2 regions of the Bacillus sp. BACIII genome follow, and region 1 is predicted to be linked to the other one. Evidence: riboswitches for the same ligand, from Rfam matches in the RefSeq annotation. Region 1 holds a riboswitch; the other holds the start of a gene.
What was found. Region 1 has a riboswitch for lysine ahead of ACXN9U_RS01705 (aspartate kinase). Riboswitches for the same ligand answer to the same signal wherever they lie in the genome.

Region 1 (11,914 bases):
AATGGAGAAAAACAAATGTTCGTGATACACTGAATGGACACAAGAAATGAATGTAAGGAAGGGTAACGTATGAATAAACAACTGAAAGAAAAGCTGGCCCTCCTTCCCGATCAGCCGGGCTGTTATTTAATGAAAGACCGTCAAAAAACAGTCATCTACGTGGGGAAAGCGAAAGTGCTGAAAAACAGGGTGAGATCCTATTTCACCGGTTCTCACGATGCAAAAACCCAAAGGCTTGTGACGGAGATTGAGGACTTTGAATATATCGTGACTTCCTCCAATCTTGAAGCGCTTATTTTGGAAATGAATCTGATTAAAAAATACGATCCGAAATACAATGTCATGCTGAAAGATGATAAAACCTATCCCTTTATTAAAATCACCCATGAACGCCATCCGCGGCTTATTGTCACCCGCAATGTCAAAAAAGACAAAGGGCGCTATTTCGGCCCGTACCCGAATGTACAGGCGGCGCGGGAAACGAAAAAACTGCTGGACCGCCTTTATCCGCTCAGGAAGTGCTCAAATCTTCCGGACCGCGTCTGTCTCTATTACCATCTCGGACAATGCCTCGCTCCATGTGTAAAGGATATTTCTGAGGAGACAAACCGCGAGCTTGTGGAAGACATCACCCGCTTTTTAAAGGGAGGACATAACGAGGTCAAAAAAGAGCTTGAAGAGAAAATGGCAGAGGCGGCGGAAAAGCTTGAATTTGAACGGGCTAAAGAATTCCGCGATCAGCTTGCTTACATCGAATCGACGATGGAAAAGCAGAAAATGACCATGAATGACCTTCTGGACCGCGATGTGTTCGCTTATGCGTACGATAAAGGCTGGATGTGCGTTCAAGTCTTTTTCATACGCCAAGGAAAGCTGATCGAACGCGATGTCAGCATGTTTCCGATGTACCAGGAAGCGGATGAAGAATTTCTGACCTTCATCGGCCAGTTCTATTCGAAAAACAATCACTTTCTGCCCAAGGAAATTCTGGTGCCTGACAGCGTTGACAGGGACATGATCAGCGAGCTTTTGGAAACCGCCGTGCATCAGCCGAAAAAAGGCCCGAAAAAAGAACTGCTTCTGCTTGCGCACAAAAACGCGAAAATCGCCCTGCGGGAAAAGTTCTCATTAATCGAGCGGGATGAGGAACGGTCAATCGGAGCAGCCGAACGGCTCGGCGAAGCATTGAACATTTACACGCCGCACCGGATTGAAGCGTTTGACAACTCCAATATTCAAGGCACAAACCCTGTATCGGCCATGATTGTCTTTATTGACGGAAAACCGAATAAAAAGGAATACCGCAAATATAAAATCAAAACCGTAACAGGGCCTGACGATTACGGATCAATGAGAGAAGTCGTCAGAAGAAGATATTCGAGGGTGCTCCGCGAAAATCTCCCGCTGCCGGATTTAATCATCATTGACGGCGGAAAAGGGCAGATTAACGCGGCGCGCGACGTGCTTGAGAATGAGCTCGGCCTTGATGTCCCGGTAGCGGGATTGGCGAAAGATGACAAACACCGAACATCCAACCTTCTGATCGGCGACCCGCTTGAACCGGTATTTCTGGAGCGGAACAGCCAGGAATTTTACCTGCTCCAGCGCATTCAGGATGAAGTTCACCGTTTTGCGATCAGCTTTCACAGACAGATCCGGGGAAAAAGCGCCTTTCAATCCGTATTGGATGATATCCCGGGGATCGGCGAAAAACGCAAAAAAATGCTCTTAAAGCATTTCGGTTCTGTCAAAAAGATGAAGGAAGCAAGTCTTGACGATATCAAAAAAGCCGGTGTGCCGGCTGCGGCCGCTCAGCTGCTGTTTGAAAAATTGAAAAAATAGTATTGTGCTTTTCTGAAAAGTCTGCTAGAATGTGAACTAATTTCATAAGATCGTGTTATATGGTGAAGATAGAGGTGCGAACTTCAATAGTATGCCTTTGGAGAATGATGGATTCTGCGAAAAAGGCTGAAAGGGGAGTTCGCCGAAGTGAAACACATCCCATCGGTGTGCTTTGCTGGCTTTGCATTAAATAAATGTAAAGCTGTCAAGAATTCATTTTCTTGGAGGGCTATCTCGTTGTTCATAATCAATCGTAATGATATGAAAAAGCAATGAGAGCTATTCCTCTCATTGCTTTTTTTATTGTGGACACAACGCTCTTTTCTCCTCACCCGCACGAACCAAAATGTAAAGGGTGGTCTAGTATGGGTCTTATCGTACAAAAATTCGGAGGCACTTCCGTCGGCTCTGCCGAAAAAATTCAAAATGCCGCAAATCGCGCCATTGCTGAAAAGAAAAAAGGCCATGACGTCGTAGTCGTCGTTTCGGCAATGGGAAAATCAACCGACGCGCTCGTTAATTTGGCGGCGGAAATGACATCTGAGCCAAGCAGACGCGAGATGGATATGCTTCTGTCTACGGGAGAGCAGGTCACGATTTCGCTTTTGGCCATGGCGCTTCAGGAAAAAGGATATGACGCCGTCTCTTATACGGGCTGGCAGGCGGGTGTCCGCACGGAGGCTGTCCACGGCAATGCGAGAATTACGGATATTGATATCACCGCAATTCAGGCGCAGCTTGCAGAAGGCAGGATTACAGTTGTCGCCGGTTTTCAGGGAGTAACGGAAAACGGCGGCATCACGACGCTCGGACGGGGCGGTTCCGATACGACGGCGGTCGCTCTTGCCGCAGCTTTAAAAGCGGATAAATGCGACATTTACACGGATGTTCCGGGCGTGTTTACGACAGATCCGCGGTACGTCCGGTCAGCGAGAAAACTGGCGGGAATTTCTTACGATGAAATGCTGGAGCTTGCAAATCTCGGAGCGGGTGTTCTGCACCCGCGGGCGGTTGAGTTCGCGAAAAACTACCAAGTGCCTTTGGAAGTGCGGTCAAGCACGGAACATGAAGCTGGAACATTAATTGAGGAGGAATCATCAATGGAGCAGAATTTAATCGTCAGAGGAATTGCATTTGAAGACCAGATTACAAGGGTGTCCGTTACTGGCCTGACAAGCGGGCTGACAACACTTTCAACAATCTTCACTGCGCTGGCGAAACGAAACATCAACGTTGACATCATTATTCAGACACAAGCGGACAATGGGGAAGCAGACATTTCTTTCTCAGTGAAAACGGAAGATTCCGCGCAAACGGTCGCTGTGCTTGAAGAATATAAAAACGCGCTTGACTATGAAAAAATTGAAACTGAAAGAAAGCTGGCGAAAGTATCCATTGTCGGATCAGGCATGGTCTCTAATCCCGGCGTCGCCGCGGACATGTTTGCCGTACTGGCGGAAAAAAATGTACAAGTCAAAATGGTCAGCACATCTGAAATAAAAGTATCAGCGGTTGTCAGTGAAAATGATATGGTGAAAGCCGTCGAAGCGCTTCATGATGCGTTTGAGCTTTCTAAACAGCCGTCTGCCGTATAAACGGGCAGGCAAAAAGGCGGGACTTTTAAGTCACCGCCTTTTTTCAATTATACAGGGTCCTTCATATCCCATTTCACGGTCAGGACGACTTTATCCGCTCTCTTTTTGACCTGTTCATAAGATTCTGCAATTTGATCGTTCATCAATTGAATCTGTTCGGCTATAAAACCGGCTTCAAGCTGAAAACAAGGCTCTTTCTGGTGTTTGAGCCTGCTGGAAACGAGCGGTCCTTCCAGTTCAAATTCCAGCTCTTGCTTTTTTGATCCTGTGTTTGTCAAAGTTCCCCAGCCGGCTTTTTCAAAAAAGGCGGGGATTTCTTCCCATGATTGAAGAGGAAATTTGCGGGCGAGGCGTTTCCCCGCCCAATACATCATGGATGAATGCTCCGGGCCGAGGATATCCGGAAGCACGATTTCCCGGATTAATTCGTAGCCGTATGCGCTGACGCCGAGTTCAGTTAAAGGTTCTAAAGCTGCTTCATAATTATTCTTCATATTATGTATTCCCCTCTCTCCTTCGTTTATTATAGCTTAAACAGGGGGGAGGATTACAGGATGATCCTATAAAACACGTGAAAAAAAGTGAGAAAGGTATTGCAGGAAAATAAAATTTTCACGTCAAATAATCAATTCCGAAAATTATAATTTATGTACACGTTTTCTTGACGCCCTTTTGAGGGAGGAGTAAAATGAAATTGTCAATAAATTTTAATAAAGTGCTTACAATTGAAACGAAGTGGGGGCAGAGATTTTAGCACATTTCGCACTTAAATCAAACAGGGGGTAAAGTAATGTCTGGGAACAGAGAGTTTTATTTTCGAAGATTGCATTCCTTGCTCGGTGTGATTCCGGTCGGCATCTTTTTGATCCAGCATTTAGTCGTCAACCAATTTGCCGCAAGGGGAGCGGATGCGTTTAACAAGGCGGCCGGCTTTATGGACAGTCTGCCGTTCAGGTATGCGTTAGAAATTTTTATTATTTTCTTACCTTTAATTTATCATGCGGTTTACGGTGTGTACATAGCATTTACTGCGAAAAACAACGCTGGCCACTACAGCTATTTCAGAAACTGGATGTTTGTGCTTCAGCGTGTCACCGGTATTCTCACCCTTATTTTCGTCAGCTGGCATGTGTGGCAGACGCGGATTGCCGCACAGATGGGCGCTGAAGTCAACTTCGATATGATGGCGAATATTCTGAGCTCGCCGTTTATGCTCGGATTTTATATTGTAGGCGTTTTATCAGTCATTTTTCACTTTTCAAACGGCTTATGGTCTTTTGCGGTCACATGGGGGATCACGGTCACGCCGCGTTCTCAAAGAATTTCGACTTACGTGACGCTGATTATATTTTTAGCGCTTTCATACGTGGGTCTAAAAGCGATTTTTGCGTTTGTGTAAGAGAACTAGATTACTAGAGGGAGAGGGGCTATCATGAGTCAATCAAGCATTATCGTAGTCGGCGGGGGTCTTGCCGGCCTCATGGCGACAATTAAAGCAGCGGAATCAGGCACGGCCGTTAAATTGTTTTCCATCGTTCCGGTCAAACGCTCTCACTCGGTCTGCGCGCAGGGCGGGATAAACGGAGCTGTCAACACAAAAGGGGAAGGAGACTCTCCGTTTGAGCATTTTGATGACACGGTTTACGGAGGCGACTTTTTAGCAAACCAGCCGCCTGTAAAAGCGATGTGTGAAGCGGCGCCGTCCATTATCCACTTATTGGACCGCATGGGGGTTATGTTTAACAGAACGCCGGAAGGGCTCTTGGACTTCCGCCGTTTCGGGGGTACACAGCATCACAGAACCGCATACGCGGGAGCGACGACAGGTCAGCAGCTTCTTTACGCACTGGACGAGCAGGTGCGCAGATATGAAGTGGCGGGTCTCGTTACAAAATACGAAGGCTGGGAATTCCTCGGCGCCGTTCTTGACGATGAGCGCACGTGCCGCGGTATCGTAGCCCAAAATCTGACCAATATGCAAATCGAGTCATTCCGTTCTGACGCCGTTATTATGGCGACGGGAGGACCCGGAATCGTATTCGGCAAATCAACAAACAGCATGATCAACACGGGATCTGCCGCATCAATCGTTTATCAGCAGGGCGCTTACTACGCTAACGGAGAATTTATTCAAATTCACCCGACTGCCATTCCCGGAGACGATAAACTCCGTCTGATGAGTGAATCGGCGCGCGGCGAGGGCGGAAGAGTCTGGACGTATAAAGACGGAAAACCTTGGTACTTCCTTGAGGAAAAATATCCGGCTTACGGAAACCTTGTGCCGCGGGATATTGCGACACGCGAAATCTTTGACGTGTGCGTGAACCAGAAGCTCGGCATCAATGGAGAAAACATGGTGTATCTCGATCTTTCGCACAAAGATCCGAAAGAGCTTGACGTTAAGCTCGGCGGCATTATCGAAATCTATGAAAAATTCATGGGTGATGACCCGCGCAAGCTTCCGATGAAAATTTTCCCTGCCGTTCACTATTCAATGGGCGGCCTGTGGGTTGATTATGATCAGATGACAAGCATCCGCGGACTGTTCGCGGCGGGTGAATGTGATTATTCAATGCACGGAGGAAACCGTTTAGGGGCAAACTCTTTGCTTTCCGCCATCTACGGAGGAATGGTTGCCGGTCCGAATGCGGTGAAATATGTTTCCGGACTTGAAACATCGGCTGAAGATCTGTCTTCTTCATTATTTGATTCCTATGTGAAAAAAGAAGAAGAAAAATGGGCAGACATCATGAAGATGGACGGCGATGAAAATGCCTACGTGCTTCACCGTGAACTCGGAGAATGGATGACGGCCAACGTAACGGTGGTCCGCCACAATGACAAGCTTTTGAAAACGGATGATAAAATCCAAGAGCTGATGGAACGCTTTAAGAAAATCAATATTAATGATACGACAAAATGGAGCAACCAAGGGGCGATGTTCACCCGCCAGTTCTCCAATATGCTTCAGCTTGCCAGAGTCATCACGCTCGGCGCATACAACCGAAATGAAAGCCGGGGAGCGCACTATAAACCGGATTTCCCTGAAAGAAATGACGATGAGTGGCTCAAAACGACAATGGCTAAACATGCCGGTCCGTTTGAAGCTCCGGAATTTGAATATCAGGATGTCGATGTATCACTGATTGCGCCCCGTAAACGCGACTACTCGAAGAAGAAGGTGGCGAAATAATCATGAGTGAGAAAAAGATACGGTTTATCATTACACGTCAGGATACGCCTGAAAGCGCGCCATACGATGAAGAATTTGAAATCAATTACCGCCCGAATCTGAACGTGATTTCCGCCCTGATGGAAATCCGCAGAAATCCCGTGAATGCAAAAGGGGAGAAAACAACTCCTGTCGCATGGGACATGAACTGTCTTGAGGAAGTGTGCGGCGCCTGCTCCATGGTCATCAACGGCAGACCGCGCCAGTCATGTACGGCGCTGATTGATAAGCTGGAACAGCCGATCCGTCTGAAGCCGATGAAAACATTCCCGGTTGTCCGTGACCTTCAGGTTGACCGCAGCAGAATGTTTGATTCACTGAAAAAAGTGAAAGCATGGGTGCCGATAGACGGGACTTACGACTTGGGACCGGGGCCGAGAATGCCGGAAAAACGCCGCCAGTGGGCATATGAGTTGTCTAAATGCATGACCTGCGGCGTCTGCCTTGAAGCCTGCCCTAATGTCAACAGCAAATCGAAGTTCATGGGGCCTGCCCCGATGTCGCAAGTGCGTCTATTTAATGCCCATCCGACGGGCGCGATGAACAAGTCAGAACGTTTAGAAGCTTTAATGACAGACGGCGGTCTCGGAGATTGCGGGAATTCACAAAACTGTGTTCAATCCTGCCCGAAAGGCATTCCGCTCACGACTTCAATCGCTGCTTTGAACAGAGATACCAACTTACAAGCATTCCGCAATTTCTTCGGAAGCGACAGAGTATAAGATAAAGAAAAAGAGCCTCTTCCGCACGGGAGAGGTTTTTTTATAAGGAGCTGAAGGTGATGAAACAACCGCAATACATTGACATCCCGTTTGAAGAATGGAGACAGTCGTTTTCTTTCTTTACTGAAGTATCAGTTCGCTTTTCAGAAACGGATATGTTCGGCCATATGAATAATGTAACCCCTTTCATCTATTTTGAAGAAGCCCGGATCGCCTACTTTAAGCAGCGCGGCATGGAAGCGCAAAATGCAGAAACGATGACAGTCGTCGCAAGCCAGCAGTGTGACTATATGCGTCAGGTGATGCCGTATGAAAATCTGCGGATTTATGTCAAAGCAAGCTCTGTCGGAAATGCGTCCGTCACCCTTCATTACCTTGGAGAAAACGAGTCAGGCCTGCCGTGCTTTACCGGTTCCGTCGTTATGGTACAAGTATCAAAGACAAGCGGCAAAGCGGTCAGCTGGACGGAGCGGGAGAAAGGCATTCTGCTCGCCTGAACGGATAACTATTTCTTTAAGTGACGTCACCTCCGAAGCGGCTTTTACATATGATATCTTGACTATATAAACCCATTCGTTTCAGATTCGCTCTCACCTTAGCAAGGAGGGTTACAATACTTGAAGGAGAAAGATTTTCAATCAAAGCCGCTGCTGACCAAAAGAGAAAGAGAAGTATTCGAATTGCTCGTTCAAGACAAGACAACAAAAGAAATTGCAAGCGAGCTATTTATCAGTGAAAAAACTGTACGGAATCACATTTCAAATGCCATGCAGAAGTTAGGTGTGAAAGGGCGTTCGCAAGCTGTTGTCGAGCTTCTTAGAATGGGTGAGCTAGAGCTCTGATTCTTGCCGGTTTTCCTTCTTTACGAGAAGGAGCCGGTTATTTGTGTTGGCGCCCGGGGTGATAGGCATGCGATGAAAATCCCGGCTTTTCCTTTTTCTCCGTCAGTCTTGCATTTTCTTAAAAAAAGAAGGAAAATAGACACGGAGCGTGAATAGCCCAGAAAGATCCTTGAGTGAGGGATGGACAAATGACATCAAAATCTGTAGAGCATGTTGCGGATATCGAAAAATCACTCCGCCATATCGCTGCGATCATTAAACAAAAAGGACGAGAAATCCTTAACCAATATGCAATTACACCGCCGCAATTCGTAGGCCTTCAATGGCTTTATGAATTGGGGGATATGACAATAGGCGAATTATCAGGCAAAATGTATTTGGCTTGCAGCACGACGACGGATCTGATAGACCGCATGGAAAAAAATAAGCTTGTCGAACGGGTGAAAGACCCTGCTGACAGACGGGTCGTCAGAATTCATCTTCTCGCTGAAGGAGAGCGCATTATTCAGGAAGTGATTTTAAAAAGGCAGGCATATTTGCGGGATATGTTTGAGACATTTTCCGAAGAAGAAACAGCCGTCTTCGAAAAATCATTATTGAAACTGCAGCATGAAATGAAAAGAAAATGAGGCGATTTTGTTGGAACAGCCGATAGGAGTCATTGATTCCGGGGTTGGCGGGTTAACCGTTGCTAAGGAAATCATGAGACAGCTACCGAAGGAAAATATCATCTATGTGGGAGATACAAAACGCTGCCCGTACGGCCCGCGTCCTGAAGAAGAAGTTCTTCAATACACGTGGGAAATGACCGATTACCTGCTGGAAAACCACCATATCAAAATGCTCGTGATCGCTTGTAACACGGCCACGGCCATTGCCTTGGAGGATATTCAGCGCAAAACGGATATTCCGGTTGTCGGCGTCATTCAGCCGGGTGCGAGAACGGCGATAAAGGTGACGAAAAACCAGCATATCGGCGTCATCGGCACGATAAATACCATTAAAAGCAGAGCGTATGAGCAGGCGCTGCTCGGTTTAAATGCAGACCTTCAAGTCGAGAACACGGCTTGTCCGCTGCTGGTGCCGTTTGTGGAAAGCGGACGGTTTCTGCAGGAATCGGCGGAGGAAGCAGTCGAAGCATCACTTGAGCCTTTAAAAGGTACAGCAATTGATACCCTGATTCTAGGATGCACGCATTATCCGATTTTGAAAGAACCGATTCAGGACTATATGGGAGATCATGTGAAAATCATTTCCTCCGGTGACGAGACAGCGAGAGAAGTGAGTACCATCTTGTCTTATAAAGGTTTGTTAAACCAATCGAATCATGCACCGGAGTATCAGTTTCTTACAACGGGAGAACGGAACGGCTTCGCAAAAATTGCCGAAGACTGGTTCGGCCATGAAATCGGCCATGTCGAGAGCATCTCCCTTCAAGAGCCGATCAGAAAATAAATCAAAAAACCCGCTGTTTACGGCGGGTTTTTTTGCGCATCCCGGTCTATTTCCCGGACAGGGCTCGTATACATCATAGTACAAACAGCCTTAGGAGGGAAAAGTATGCTGAAAAAAGGACCTGCAGTCATTGCTGCAACATGTCTTACTTCGGCTTTTGTATTATCAGGATGCGGTTTGTTTCAATCCGATAAAACAGCCGGGGAAATTGACCCGCCTCAAGATATTTCATATGTAAAGGGTGAAGCGGGGATACAGGCAAAATCAAAGCAATCAGAAAAAAACGGCACGTCTAAAGCCGACCAGCCGGCCAATACAGTCATGAGAGAGCTGTATCTGATTGATAAAAACGGCTATGTCGCAGCACAGACACTGCCTCTTCCGAACAGTGAGGGAACCGCAAAGCAGGCCCTTGAGTATTTGGTTCAGGGGGGGCCTGTCTCAGAAATCCTGCCGAACGGATTCAGAGCGGTGCTTCCTGTTGATACGACGGTAAATGTTGACATTAAAAAAGATGGTACCGCCGTCGCTGATTTTTCGAAGGAATTTAAAAACTATAAAAAAGAAGACGAACAAAAAATCCTGCAATCGATTACATGGACGCTTACCCAATTCAGCTCCATAGATAAAGTCAAAATCAGAATGAACGGGCATGAACTGAAAGAAATGCCTGTAGGCGGCACGCCGATTACGGGCGACTTAAGCAGAAAAGACGGAATTAATATTGAAACCGCCGGAGTGAATGATCTGACAGACACCCATCCGCTGACTGTATACTATCTGGCGGAAACAGAGACGAGCGAATATTACGTGCCTGTCACAAAGCGGATTGACAATTCGGAAACAAATGACATCACCGCTGCCGTTGAACAGCTCGCCGACGGGCCGGGCAAAGCAAGCGGGCTTTTGACGGACTTTAATAACGATGTTAAGCTGCTCAGCAAACCGGAAGTAAAAGACGGCCGGGTTACACTTGACTTTAACAGCTCTATTTACGGAAGCGCCGATGAAAAAACAAAAATGGTATCATCGGGCGTGCTGGACAGCATCGTTCTCACATTAACAGAACAGCCGTCGATAAAAAGTGTTTCTATAAAAGTAAACGGAAAATCAGAACTGGTGAATGAAAAGGGTGAATCCCTTTCAAAACCCGTTTCGAGACCGTCACAAGTGAATACGGGTAGTTTTTAATTTGTGATTTTTGATATACTAGTAAAAAAGAGGTTAGCGTTCCGGGCTGCCTCTTTCTTTATTCACAATCCGGAACAAAAGGTTTATGTACATATAATCGGAGGTAAAATATGAGACACGACGGAAGACAGCACGATGAGCTGCGCCCTATCACATTTGATTTGGATTTTATCACTCACCCGGAGGGCTCTGTTTTAATTACAGCGGGAAATACAAAGGTTATCTGTAATGCATCTGTGGAAGACCGGGTGCCGCCATTTTTGCGCGGCGGAGGAAAAGGCTGGATCACAGCGGAATACAGCATGCTTCCCCGCGCCACGAATCAAAGAACGATAAGAGAATCTTCAAAAGGAAAGGTCTCCGGCAGAACGATGGAAATCCAGCGTCTGATCGGGCGTGCGCTTCGGGCCGTCGTTGATTTGGAAAAGCTCGGCGAACGGACGATCTGGATCGACTGTGACGTCATTCAGGCGGACGGCGGAACAAGAACGGCTTCCATTACCGGCGCCTTCTTGGCAATGGCCATTGCGGCCGGAAAACTCGTAAAAAGCGGCGTTATCAAAACTTCTCCCGTGACAGATTATCTTGCGGCCATTTCTGTCGGGATGGATAAAGAAGAAGGTCTGCTTTTGGATCTGAATTATGAAGAGGATTCAACGGCTGAAGTCGACATGAATATCATCATGACGGGAAGCGGACGTTTTGTAGAGCTTCAAGGGACGGGCGAAGAAGCTACATTCTCCCGTGAAGATTTAAACGGACTGTTAAGCCTTGCCGAAAAAGGAATCCAGACGCTTATTCAAAAGCAAAAAGAAGTGCTGGGAGAAACATTGCCTGAACTGAAATAAAGAAAGAGAGGCCTGATCAGCGTGAAAGAAGCTATTATTGCGACACACAATCCGGGAAAAGTAAAAGAATTTAAGGAAATACTCGAACCGAAAGGCTACAGCGTCTCTTCTTTGGCGGAAATCGGATTTACGGAAGAAATTGAGGAAACCGGACACACCTTTGAAGAAAACGCCATCTTAAAAGCGG
Region 2 (11,914 bases), 1.1 Mb from region 1:
CGACCAAAATGAGCCGGACAGGCGAAACACCTTTTTTCCAAGCGAGCACATAGATGAGCAGCACAGCCAGAAAAGCCCCCGCCAAAGCACTCACCGGAAGCAGCCATGTACTGAACATGCTTAAATCAGCAGCAGACCCTTGGAAAAAGAAGATAAACAGAACGACCGCCAAAGACGCTCCGGCGTTGATACCGAGAATGCCCGGCTCCGCCAAGTCATTTTGAGACACGCTTTGAAAAATCGCGCCTGAAACCGCGATTCCGGCCCCGACCAGCAATGACAGCACCATGCGCGGCAGTCTGAATTCAAATAAAACGAGCTGATCCCGGGCATCCCCCTGTCCGAAAAAGACACGTAACGCATCGAAAGGCGCAATCCGGATTACACCCATATTTAAGCTGATAAAAAAGACGATGCATATGAGCAAAAACGTAACGGCTATAACCGCCAGCGGTTTTTTCGATTTCACATTCATTACAGCCCTCTCCTTTCCCTGCGCGCCAAATAAAAGAAAAAGGGAACGCCGATAAGGGCCGTTAAAGCGCCGACCGGTGTTTCAAACGGCGCATTGACGAGTCTTGCCGCAATGTCACTGAAGACTAACAAAACGGCGCCGAATACCGCAGAACAAGGAATAATCCATCTGTAATCTACACCGACTAAAAAACGGGTGATGTGCGGAATCACCAAGCCGATAAAAGAAATGGCTCCGGCGACTGAGACTGAAGCCCCCGTCAAAAGGACAACGACAACCATTCCGATGACTTTCACAAGCGCCGTGTACTGCCCGAGCCCTTTCGCAAGCTCCTCACCCAAGCTCAGCACCGTCACTGAGCGCGCAATCAGAAATGCGAGCAAAAGTCCGATGACGCCGACTGCCAAAAGCAGCTGGACGCCCTCCCATTTCACGGACGCGACTCCTCCGGCATACCAGAACTTCACATCCTGAGCGACATCAAAACGGATCGCAATCGCGCTTGAAAGCCCCGTTAAGAAATAGCCGACCGCCGTACCGGCCAGCGCGAGCTTCACCGGTGTCAGCCCGCCTTTTGAAAACAGGCCGATGCCAAACACAATGAGCGCCCCGATTCCCGCTCCCATAAAGGACCACAAAACAAGCCCCGCGGCAGAGAGCCCCGGAAAAAAAGCAAATGCCAAAGCGATCGCAAATCCCGACCCCGACGTCACGCCCATAATGGAAGGCTCAGCAAGCGGGTTCCGCGTCAGCCCCTGCATGATCGCCCCGGACACAGCTAAAAAAGCCCCGACGAGCGCGGCGGCCGCAGTTCTCGGCAGCCTCAGATCGCGTATGATTTGATGAGATGTATTTTGCGGCTGAAAGTGAAAGAGAGCATCCCACACCGTCCGCAGATGAATATCGGCAGCTCCTATGGAAACAGACAAGGCCGCGCCGATCAATAAAACCGAAATACCGGCACACAGCAGCACAGCCGCCCGGAATGAACGCGCCGTCCACTGAATTTCGCTCCCTGATGCCCCTTGAGCCGTCATTGTCTGCTTCTTTTTTAATAGACCCAACACTCGTTCTTCCTTTCTCAAAACAAGAATGATAATGATAATGATTATCAATGACTTGTTTCAGTATAGCACTATTATCTTCTCTTTTAATAGACCTAATTTCATATGACAATAGAAAGTTTTTCTTTAAAAAGAGCGTGCTTCTCTATAAAAGCAGTGATATAATCACACTGATAATGATTCTCTTTATCACTATTTTTTTTATGAAAGAAGGAATGTCAGATGTTCCATACATACAAGAAAATCGGCGCTGCGCTGATTGCCGTGCTGCTCATCGCCGCTTTGGCCGCATGCGGAAATTCTTCAAACACGAAAGGCTCTTCTGAAAAAGGAGAAACCGTCACTTATAAAGCCGAAAACGGCAATATTAAAATTCCGAAGCACCCGAAACGTGTCGTCGTCATGGCTGACGGCTACTACGGCGACTTCAAACAGCTAGGCATCAATGTTGTCGGCGCGCCGCAAAACGTATTTAAAAACCCGTATTACAAAGGGAAAACAAACGGTGTGACAAACATCGGCGACGGCACATCCGTTGAGAAAATCATTGATTTAAAGCCTGATTTAATCGTTGTCTGGACGACACAAGGCGCCGATATTGAAAAACTGGAAAAAATCGCGCCGACCATCGCCATTAAATATGACAAGCTCAGCAACATTGATCAATTCAAAGAGTTTGCGAAAATGACGGGCACTGAAGATAAAGCAGACAAATGGCTGGCTGAATGGGATAAGAAAACCGCTGCCGCTAAAACAAAAGTTCAAAAAGCGGTCGGCTCAAAAACCATCTCCATCATGCAGACAAACGGAAAAGACATCTATGTATTCGGTAAAGACTTCGGCCGCGGCGGAAGCATCATTTATGACAAACTCGGGCTGAAAGCCACAAAACTGACGAAGGAAAGAGCCATTCATCAAGGGCCGGGCTACGCCAGCATTTCACTTGAAAAACTGCCTGACTTCGCGGGAGACTATATCTTTATGGGGCCATGGCAGGCCGGCGGTGACGACAAAGGCGTGCTTGACAGTTCAATCTGGAAGAATCTCGATGCCGTCAAGCAAAACCATGTCTACCGCATTGATCCGATCGGCTTCTATTTCTCAGACCCGATCTCACTCGAAGGCCAGCTCGACTACATCACAAAAAGCTTAACAAAGTAACCCGGGAGCCGCTGTCACAGCGGCTTTTTATGACGCCACAAACTTGACAAAAAAATTCATTTATGCTATAATTTACATTTTTGGATTAACATGTATAATAAGATTCTCCCGGCCGGAGATTGACGTAAATAACGGAGGATCTTTAATATGAGAGAAAATAAGGCGAGTATGACTTCCCTGCTGTCCGCTTTCGTAAGGGCGTACCACAGTAAATACGACACACCGGTGATATTTGATGATTTCTTGGCACAAGATCTTTTATCTGAAAAAGAGCTGTCGGACATCAGCGATCATTTGATTCAAGGTATATCATTTTTCAGCAAAGACATGGCCCGGAAGCTTCAAGGCAAACCGGATGACATCTTAAAATGGGTGACTCAAGTTCAGCTGTCTCCTACACCGTTAGCCCGTGCGGCGTATTGCGAAGAAGTGCTCCTGAATGAAGTGAAGCTCGGGGTTAAACAGTATGTCATCCTCGGTGCGGGGCTGGATACTTTCTGTTTCAGGCATCCCGAGGTGACAAACGGCTTAGACATCTTTGAAGCGGATCTCCGCGCTTCACAGGAAGACAAATTAAACAGTTTAAAACGTCTTGAGCGCGATATTCCGAGCCGACTTCATTTTGCGCCGATGGACTTTACGGCTCCGCTTTCTTTCAGCCGTCTGAATCAGGAAGGTTTTTCCCGCCAAAAAACCTTTTTCAGCCTGCTCGGTGTGTCATATTATCTTACGAAAAAGCATCTCGCCCGCCTGCTTACACAATTATTTGCCGAAGTCCCGCCCGGCAGCTCTATCGTGTTTGATTATGCGGATGAATCGCTCTTTGAAGAAAAAGGACTGTCAAACAGAGTGGAGAACATGGTGAAAATGGCTGCGGCAGGCGGAGAACCGATGCTGTCGTGTTTCAGCTATAAAGAAATTGAAAAAATGTTAGAATCATCAGGCCTGCTTATTTATGAACATTTATCTCCAGCGGTTATCAATGACCGTTTTTTCAGCGGGCGCACTGACCATTTAACCGCATTCGAGACCATTCATTATATACACGCCGTCAAAAAGTAATCCGCTGACGCCAAAAAAGACATCCCACAGACGTGAGATGTCTTTTTTTTATACGGATTGTCTGTTGTTTGCAAATTTCTTTGAAACAAAAGGATATAACAGCAGACCGACGAAAAACAGTCCGATACCGAGAATAAAGGTCGTTAAATCGGCCGTTCCGGTAATAATGACGTAAAAAGAATAAATGCAGGCAAGGATGGCGATGAAACCGTCCTTCACTCTTGAACCCTTGATTTCGTCATACGTTTCACCCGTCAGCACGAGCTTCAGGCTGTAAAACGCAGATACGAGATACGGAATCAGATAAGCGAGTGTCGCCGCCGTTGTTAAAAACGTAAACGCGTCACTGATTGTCCGGGAAATAACCGAAAAGATAAAGATCTGTGACATCACATTCGTGACGATTAACGACACAACCGGGCTTCCCTGTTTATTTGTTTTTGCAAAAGCGGCGGGAAAGTCTCCTGATTTCGCGGCTTGATACGGAACTTCAGAGCCGAGAAGAATCCAGCCGAGCATCGTCCCGAACAGACAGAGGATCGCCAAAATCGCCATGATGATGCTTCCCGCATTGCCGACGATCGCGTATAATACGTCAACAAACGGTTTTTCCGAGCCGACAAGCTTACCATGCGGAAGCACGCCCATCGTAATCAATGTCACGATAATATAGATGCTGAGCGCAATCAATAAGCCGGTAATGGTGGCGCGTTTCACGTCGCGCTGCGAACGGGCGCGCCCGGATAAGATGACTGCCGATTCAATTCCGACGAACGCCCATAATGTTGAAATCGCCGCATTGTGGACCTGACCGCCGATTCCCTCAACCGTGTGAGGACCTGTCTGAACCGGAAAATAAAAATGATCGAAAAACGACGTTTGAAATACAAACAAACCTGCAATGATAAAGAAGATAAATCCTAATACCTTTGAAAACGTCGTAACGAAATTTAATTTACTCGCACCGTTCATGCTGGAAACGAGAATCGTGTGAGTGCCCCATAATAAAACCGTACATACGGCAAACGTCAGCAGCTGGCCAAGTGTAACCGCCTGACCGCCGATTGAAAACATTTCACGCTTATCCGTTAAAATCGGGAAAAAAGAAGTTAAATATCCGGCAAGGCTGGTGATGATCGCCACGTTGCTGATCCAGCTCGCCACCCAGTAGCCCCACACCATCGTGAAACCGGCTGCGTTCCCTTTTTTCCGATCGCTGAACAGCGCTCTCGCATAGCTTTGCGGCCCCGCCGTCAGCTCAGGCTTGCGGATGGATAAGTGACCGAAGACAAGCGCGATCATTAACACACCGGCTCCCGTCAAAAGCCATGCCGATGTAGCGCCGAACGGGCTCGCGATTTTTGCGAGCGTGCTCGGAAGGGAAAAGATGCCCGAGCCTACCATATTTCCTACGACAAATGCCGTTAATAACCAAAAACCCCATTTTTTCGTCTGTTCCATTCCTGTACCTCCTGGTTGTTCATTCGTACGGACCAGACCCCGAGACCATATTTACACACAAAAAAAGCCTGAACAAAAGTCCATGCTTAAAGAAACACACACCCTTGATCTCCGGATAGCCCTCCGCGAAAAAGCACGCGGCAGTCCTGCACTTATTCAGATACAGTCCCAGCATAAAGAAGGATCGGCTTTCTTTACACTTCGGCGCTGATGCCTTTAACACATGTTTTGCGGCCCCTTATCAGCCTGGCATGTGCGACTCATCATCAAGCGCAACCTCTACCTCACCGAGAAAGAGTGAGGATTTTTATCATTCAATTCTACTCAGAGGTTATCAGAGATAAAAAGATCTGTCAAAGGGAAAAATTAGACGGAAAACGGATAGAGCATTTGCCCTACCCGTTTTTATAGTCAGCGGTTGTTTTTTTTCTTTTGAACAGCTTCTTGAAGCGGATCGTCTTTCAAAGCTGCACCGGCGTCCTCAAGCGCACCTTGAATGACGTTTTTGTTTTTATCGCTGTTTTTGCCTTTTTCTTTGTTAAAGAAAGCCATCTGTATCACCTCTTTATCAAATATAGGTACACCTATAATGTGTCTTTTTCCGCGGCAGAATATACGGAATCCGATCCTCCTTCCTTTTGGCGGAACAGGTAAAGTTTGTTGATCAAACATGCATTCTCTTGATATATTTGTAATTCAGGGGATTTTGGCAAAAATAAAAAGGAGAAGCGAAAAATGACAGGAAAAACACACATCATGGGAGGCATCGCTTCTTGTTCCGCAATTGCGTATTATTACGGGTATGATCCGGTCCTTATGACCTCAGCGGGTGCCCTCGGGGCGCTGATTCCCGATATTTGCCATACAAAAAGCAAAATCGGCAGAACGCTGCCCGTTCTGTCCAAAATCGTAAGCACGGTTTTCGGCCACAGAACATTTACACACAGTCTGCTGTTTATGCTTATTATGTTTTTCATCACGGCAGCCTATATCCCGAATCCAAGCATCTCCGCCGGACTGATGGTCGGAATGGCAAGCCACCTTGTGCTTGACGCATGGACCGTCAACGGCATTAAACTGCTGTTTCCGTCTGCCATCCGCTTCCGTCTTCCCCTTTATATGAGGACGGGGAGCTTTTCGGAGCAGCTTGTGCTGGCCGGGTTAACGATTGTATCCTGCTATTATTTATACGAATTGGTTCACGGCCGCATCTCTTAAACAAAAAGCGTCTTTTCGCTTTTAGGGTGAGGAGTCATACATATGAAAAAATCCTTTTTCAGCAATCATCGGTTTTTATGCCTGTCCATCCTGTTCATGTGGATAAAAACATACGCCGTTTACAAGCTTGGTTTTGATCTGCAAAACAATTCGGTTCTTGAGGAATGTCTGCTTCTCATTAATCCGCTGAGCTTTATTGTGCCGCTGTTCGGCATCGGCCTGCTGCTGACGGAAAAGAAGCAGCGGATCTTTCTGCTTTCGGCAAATGTGATGCTGACGGGGATTTTAATCGCGAATACGGTGTTTTACGGGTTTTATATTGATTTTATCACCATACCGGTTTTGTTTCAGGCGAGCAATATGGGCGATATGGGAAGCAGCGTCCAAGAGCTGTTTCACCCGCTGTATATCGCTTTATTCGCGGATATTGCGGTTCTGTTTTACCTAGCGGGAAGGCATAAAGCCGGTAACGGAAAAGCGGGCGCCCGGACCGTCAAAGCATATGCGTGGGCATCAGCCGGCCTCATGCTGTGCAACCTGGCGCTGTCTGAGGCCGAGCAGCCGAAGCTGTTCAGGCATCCTTTTGATCGTGAAGCGCTCGTAAAAGGAATCGGCCTGTTCCACTTTCATTTGTATGACACCATTTCGCAGACGCTGAATGCAGGGGCTAAAGCGTTTGCCGACGAAGACAGTCTTGCCGCGGTCGCGAACTACACTCAAGCCGACTACAGCCGCCCGTCCGATGCAAAGTTCGGGCTTGCTAAAGGGCGTAATGTGATTTTTGTCACGCTTGAATCAACACAGCGTTTTGTGATGGATGAACGGGTCAACGGGCGGGAGATTACCCCGTTTTTAAATAAACTGCGGAAAAAAAGTTATGACTTCACTCATTTTTATCAGCAGACTGAACAGGGAAAAACCTCAGATTCAGAATTCATTACTGCGAATTCGCTGTATCCGTCTTCAAGCGGCGCCGTTTTTTTTACAAAAAGCGGCCACCGGTTCAATACGATGTACCATATGTTAAAAGATCATCAATACTATTCAGCCGTTCTGCATGCCAATCATAAGGCCTTTTGGAACCGGGATGAGATGTACGGGACATTCGGAATCGACCGTTTTTTCGACGCGGATGAATTTAAGGTGACACAGGAAAATTCAACAGGCTGGGGCCTGAAGGATAAGGAATTTCTCGAACAGTCAGCGGAAAAATTAAAGAAGCTTCCGCAGCCGTTTTACGCGAGCCTGCTGACTTTGACCAACCATTTTCCTTTTGAAATTGATAAACAGGATCAGCTCATTGAAGAACCGGACACAAGCAGCGATTTATTAAACCGCTATGTGACGACGGTCCGCTATGAAGATGAGGCCCTGAAACACTTTTTCAAGAAGCTGAAAAAAGAAGGACTGTATGACAACGCGATGATCGTCCTGATGGGAGATCATTACGGTATATCCGAAGCCCATAATCAAGGACTTGCCGAATTCTTAGGGAAAGAGGAAATCACTCCGTTTGATACGGTTCAGCTTCAGCGCGTGCCGTTTATCATTCATATTCCCGGGGTGACCGACCGTGCGCCGGAAACGATTGCATCCGCCGCGGGACAGGTTGATGTAAGACCGACGCTGCTTCACCTGCTCGGCATTGAAACGAAAGGCAGCATTCAGTTCGGCAATGATCTGTTTTCCGGAGAGCGGACCCCGTTTGCGGTGCTGAGAAACGGCAGCTTTATCACGGATGATCATATTTATACGAAAAATACGTGTTACAGCCGTAAAACGGGTGAACCGCGTTCTGACATGAGCACGTGCAGCGATGAGAAAGAAAAAGCGGAACAAGAGCTGATGCTTTCCGATAAAATATTAAACGGCGACCTGCTGCGGTTTTACAAGCAATAAAAAAATCCCTCCGTTATATGGAGGGATTTTTCATGTTTCATATATGAGCCGTCCTGTCATTTTCGTATCATATCCGGATAATTGAGAAAGCTGAGACTTGAATTCCTCAGAATTGAGGATGTCCTGCACGCTTTGAACAAGCTCCCGGTTTTGTTTTAAGACGACCACATCGTACTGTTCACTGATCACCGGGATAAAGTCCGTGCCTGCCATATGCGCCGCATGCTGCGACCCGACTCCGATATCCGCCTTTCCGCTTGACACTTGTGAAGCCGCTGACAGATGATCAGTGACAATGTCATGGTAGCCGGCGACATCAGACGGCGTAATACCGAAAGATCTGAGCTGTTCATCCAGCAGCACCCTCGCGCCTGATCCTTTTTCGCGATTGACGATACGGACATCCTTTCGGCTCAAGTCCTGAAAGCCCTGAATGTTTAGCGGATTGCCCTTTTTCACATATAATCCGGCCTGCCGCAGCACGACATGAAAAAGCGCAAACGGCTCCCCTGAAAGAATGCGCTTCACGTACGGGATGTTATACTGCCCCGTCTCCCCATCGTACAAATGCAGACTGACGATGTCACAAGCCCCGCGGTACATCTCGATCAGGCTGTTCAAACTGCCGCTGTACTTGCGGAGCGGAGCCGCCTGTATTGTTTGTTCCAGCTGTTTGCTGAGGAGGTCCATCGACACATCCTGCCCGCTGATGATAACGGACTGCCTTTTTTCCGGCTCCCGCCCGCGGGACGGGTCAGCAGCTTCTGATACGGATGGCTTTTTTGACATTCTCATGTTTGCTTTATATTGTTTTAAGTCCTCTTCATCGACCCTCATCTGTCTTCCGACCCTGTACGCCGGAATGAGTCCTTTTTTTATCAAATCATATACTGTCAGTTTTGAGACCTTCAAAAGGCCCGCAACTTCTTCTATTGTATAGGAAGTGGCTTCTGTCATATTATCACGCTCCGTTTTTATTATAACGGTTCAGATATTGAAAAAAAACCGCACCCTCACGTACAATTACGTTATAATTAGTTTTATCTAATGATATTCAGTTATAAGGGGTGCACAATGTTGAAAAAGAAAGCGACACTATTCACAACTGCGGTTATGGGCGTTTTCCTCGCAACTGCGGGCTGCTCATCCGGACAATCGGCCAAAGGCGGACAAAACGAAAAAGTAACACTGACCGTTTCCGCGGCGGCGAGCGCTCAAGACGCGCTTGAAGAAATCCAAACCAACTACGAAAAATCACATTCAAACGTGGCCATTCAAGACAACTTCGGATCATCAGGCACACTGCAAAAACAAATTTCCCAAGGCGCGGGAGCTGATTTATTCTTCTCGGCAGCCGAAGATAAATTCGAAAAGCTTGTTCATGACGGCGATATCGACAAAAAGGACAGCACAGACCTTTTGAAAAACGATCTGGTCATGATCGTGCCTGAGAAAAACAGCGCACACCTTACACATCTGAATGACCTGAAAAAAGACAGCACGGAAAAAATCGCGCTCGGCACGCCTGAATCCGTTCCGGCCGGACAATACGCCAAACAGTCATTGACTAAATTATCCCTGTGGGACAAGGTAAAAGATAAAGTCGTCTATGCAAAAGACGTCCGCCAGGTGCTTTCTTATGTTGAAACCGGAAATGTCGATGCCGGGCTTGTCTATAAAACAGACGCGCTGATTTCGAAAAAGGTGAAAATCACCGATGAAGCACCGGCGAAAACGCACGATCCGATCGTGTATCCGCTAGGCATCGTCAAGGATACAAAGCACCGTAAAGAAGCAGAAGCGTTTTATCAGTATCTGCAGTCAGATGCAGCGATGAAAGTGTTTAAGAAATATGGATTTACTGCCAAGTAACATTACGGCTTCGGAGTTTTTTACCCCAGTCGTATTGTCTTTTGAGGTGGCTTTGGCTTCGGGCATCGCCGTCATCCTTCTCGGAACGCTTGCAGGCGCCTGGATGGCGAAAGCGCGATTTCCCGGAAAAACGGCTGTGGAGACGCTGTTTATGCTCCCGCTCGTTCTTCCGCCTACCGTTGTCGGCTTCATCCTCATTATCATTTTCGGGAAACACAGCTTTATCGGCCGGGCGATCGAGCGTATTTTTCACCAGCCCGTCATTTTCACGTGGTGGGCCGCGGTGATCGCTTCGGCCATTGTCGCCTTCCCGCTTATGTATCAGTCTGCCAAAACGGGTTTCGCCGCGGTTGATTCTGACATCGAAGGAGCGGCGAAAATAGACGGAGCCGGCAGATGGCAGGTGTTCACCCGTATTTCCGTCCCGCTTGCCTTTCCGTCCCTTTTGACCGGAAGCATTCTCAGTATCGCAAGGGCGCTAGGTGAATTCGGGGCGACTTTAATGTTTGCGGGGAATATCCCGGGCGTCACCCAAACGCTGCCGACAGCGATTTACGTCGCGATGGATTCCGGCAATGAAACACTCGCCTGGGTGTGGGTGATCTGTATAATGATTATTTCTTTTCTGATGCTGTTTTTCATCCAACTGAAAAAACCGGATTGACCGATCCGCCTTCCGACCACATTTCGCCGGGAGGCTTTTTGATTTAAAATCGGATGGTATATAATGAAACAAAAACACACAAAGGGTGCGGCTATGAAAATTAATGTCATTATCGCGGATGATAATTCTTTCATCAGAGAAGGAATGAAAATCATTTTGCATACATATGAGGAATTTACAGTATCGGCAACGCTGGAAAACGGATTAGAGGCGGCAGAGTATTGTAAACACAATCCCGTCGATATCGCCTTGCTGGACGTCCGCATGCCGGTGATGAACGGCGTCGAAGCCGCAAAACGGATCGCGGAGGAAACAGATACGAAGCCGATGATCCTGACGACATTTGACGACGACGAGTATATTTTAGAAGCGATTAAAAACGGCGCAAAAGGATATTTATTAAAAAATACCGAGCCGGAACGGATCCGCGATGCGATCAAAAGCGTCTTCAACGGGCACAGCATCCTTCAGGACACCGTGCTGGATAAAATAAAAGACAGCCTTTCCCGCCCGGCGGAAGCCGCGCATCAGATTGATGAAAGCCAGTTTACTGAAAGAGAGCTCAGCATCATGTCGCTTATTGCGAAAGGCCTGTCGAACAGAGAAATTTCAAAACAGCTTTTCATTTCTGAAGGGACGACGGCCAATTATATTTCATCTATTTTAGGGAAAACCGGTCTTGAGCACAGAACGCAGATCGCAATTTATTATATCACCGGGAAGGTGGATAACGAGCGTTGAACGGTTTGGATTTTTGGATGCTGATGAGCAGACTGATCGTCATTTTTTATACGGCCTTTTTGTTCGTATCGGCCGACCGCCTTTACATGCCGTACGCCGTCTTGTTTCTGCTGCTTTATCTGTGTCTGGGCATTGCGGTCTGCATGATCAGGCCGACCGCTTGGAGGCGCGGGATCACCCTCATGACGCTGGCATTGACCGCCTTGCTTTCCGCCGGAGGCCATCCGGCGTTTCTGTTTCTTTTGCCGCCCGCCATTTTTGCCGTTCTTGCCGAATATCCGGTTCACCGCTATGTGT

Region 2: another riboswitch for lysine. It lies ahead of ACXN9U_RS15405 (amino acid permease); the one in region 1 lies ahead of ACXN9U_RS01705 (aspartate kinase).

The regions. Positions count from the first base shown of each region.
Region 1 covers NZ_CM174437.1:310,703-322,616, forward strand. Annotated here, with positions in the region: gene uvrC (excinuclease ABC subunit UvrC) at 70-1,842, shown strand; lysine riboswitch at 1,904-2,082, shown strand; gene ACXN9U_RS01705 (aspartate kinase) at 2,208-3,437, shown strand; gene ACXN9U_RS01710 (YslB family protein) at 3,485-3,931, opposite strand; gene sdhC (succinate dehydrogenase cytochrome B558) at 4,228-4,836, shown strand; gene sdhA (succinate dehydrogenase flavoprotein subunit) at 4,870-6,630, shown strand; gene sdhB (succinate dehydrogenase iron-sulfur subunit) at 6,633-7,391, shown strand; gene ACXN9U_RS01730 (acyl-CoA thioesterase) at 7,451-7,888, shown strand; gene gerE (spore germination transcription factor GerE) at 8,009-8,233, shown strand; gene ACXN9U_RS01740 (MarR family winged helix-turn-helix transcriptional regulator) at 8,422-8,862, shown strand; gene racE (glutamate racemase) at 8,870-9,688, shown strand; gene ACXN9U_RS01750 (GerMN domain-containing protein) at 9,794-10,879, shown strand; gene rph (ribonuclease PH) at 10,990-11,727, shown strand; gene ACXN9U_RS01760 (XTP/dITP diphosphatase) at 11,740-11,914, shown strand, end outside.
Region 2 covers NZ_CM174437.1:3,132,300-3,144,213, forward strand. Annotated here, with positions in the region: gene ACXN9U_RS15385 (FecCD family ABC transporter permease) at 1-475, opposite strand, end outside; gene ACXN9U_RS15390 (FecCD family ABC transporter permease) at 475-1,512, opposite strand; gene ACXN9U_RS15395 (iron-hydroxamate ABC transporter substrate-binding protein) at 1,762-2,700, shown strand; gene ACXN9U_RS15400 (class I SAM-dependent methyltransferase) at 2,848-3,762, shown strand; gene ACXN9U_RS15405 (amino acid permease) at 3,811-5,223, opposite strand; lysine riboswitch at 5,332-5,513, opposite strand; gene sspJ (small acid-soluble spore protein SspJ) at 5,635-5,775, opposite strand; gene ACXN9U_RS15415 (metal-dependent hydrolase) at 5,959-6,441, shown strand; gene ACXN9U_RS15420 (LTA synthase family protein) at 6,484-8,340, shown strand; gene ACXN9U_RS15425 (substrate-binding domain-containing protein) at 8,371-9,297, opposite strand; gene modA (molybdate ABC transporter substrate-binding protein) at 9,415-10,212, shown strand; gene modB (molybdate ABC transporter permease subunit) at 10,193-10,876, shown strand; gene ACXN9U_RS15440 (response regulator transcription factor) at 10,970-11,617, shown strand; gene ACXN9U_RS15445 (sensor histidine kinase) at 11,614-11,914, shown strand, end outside.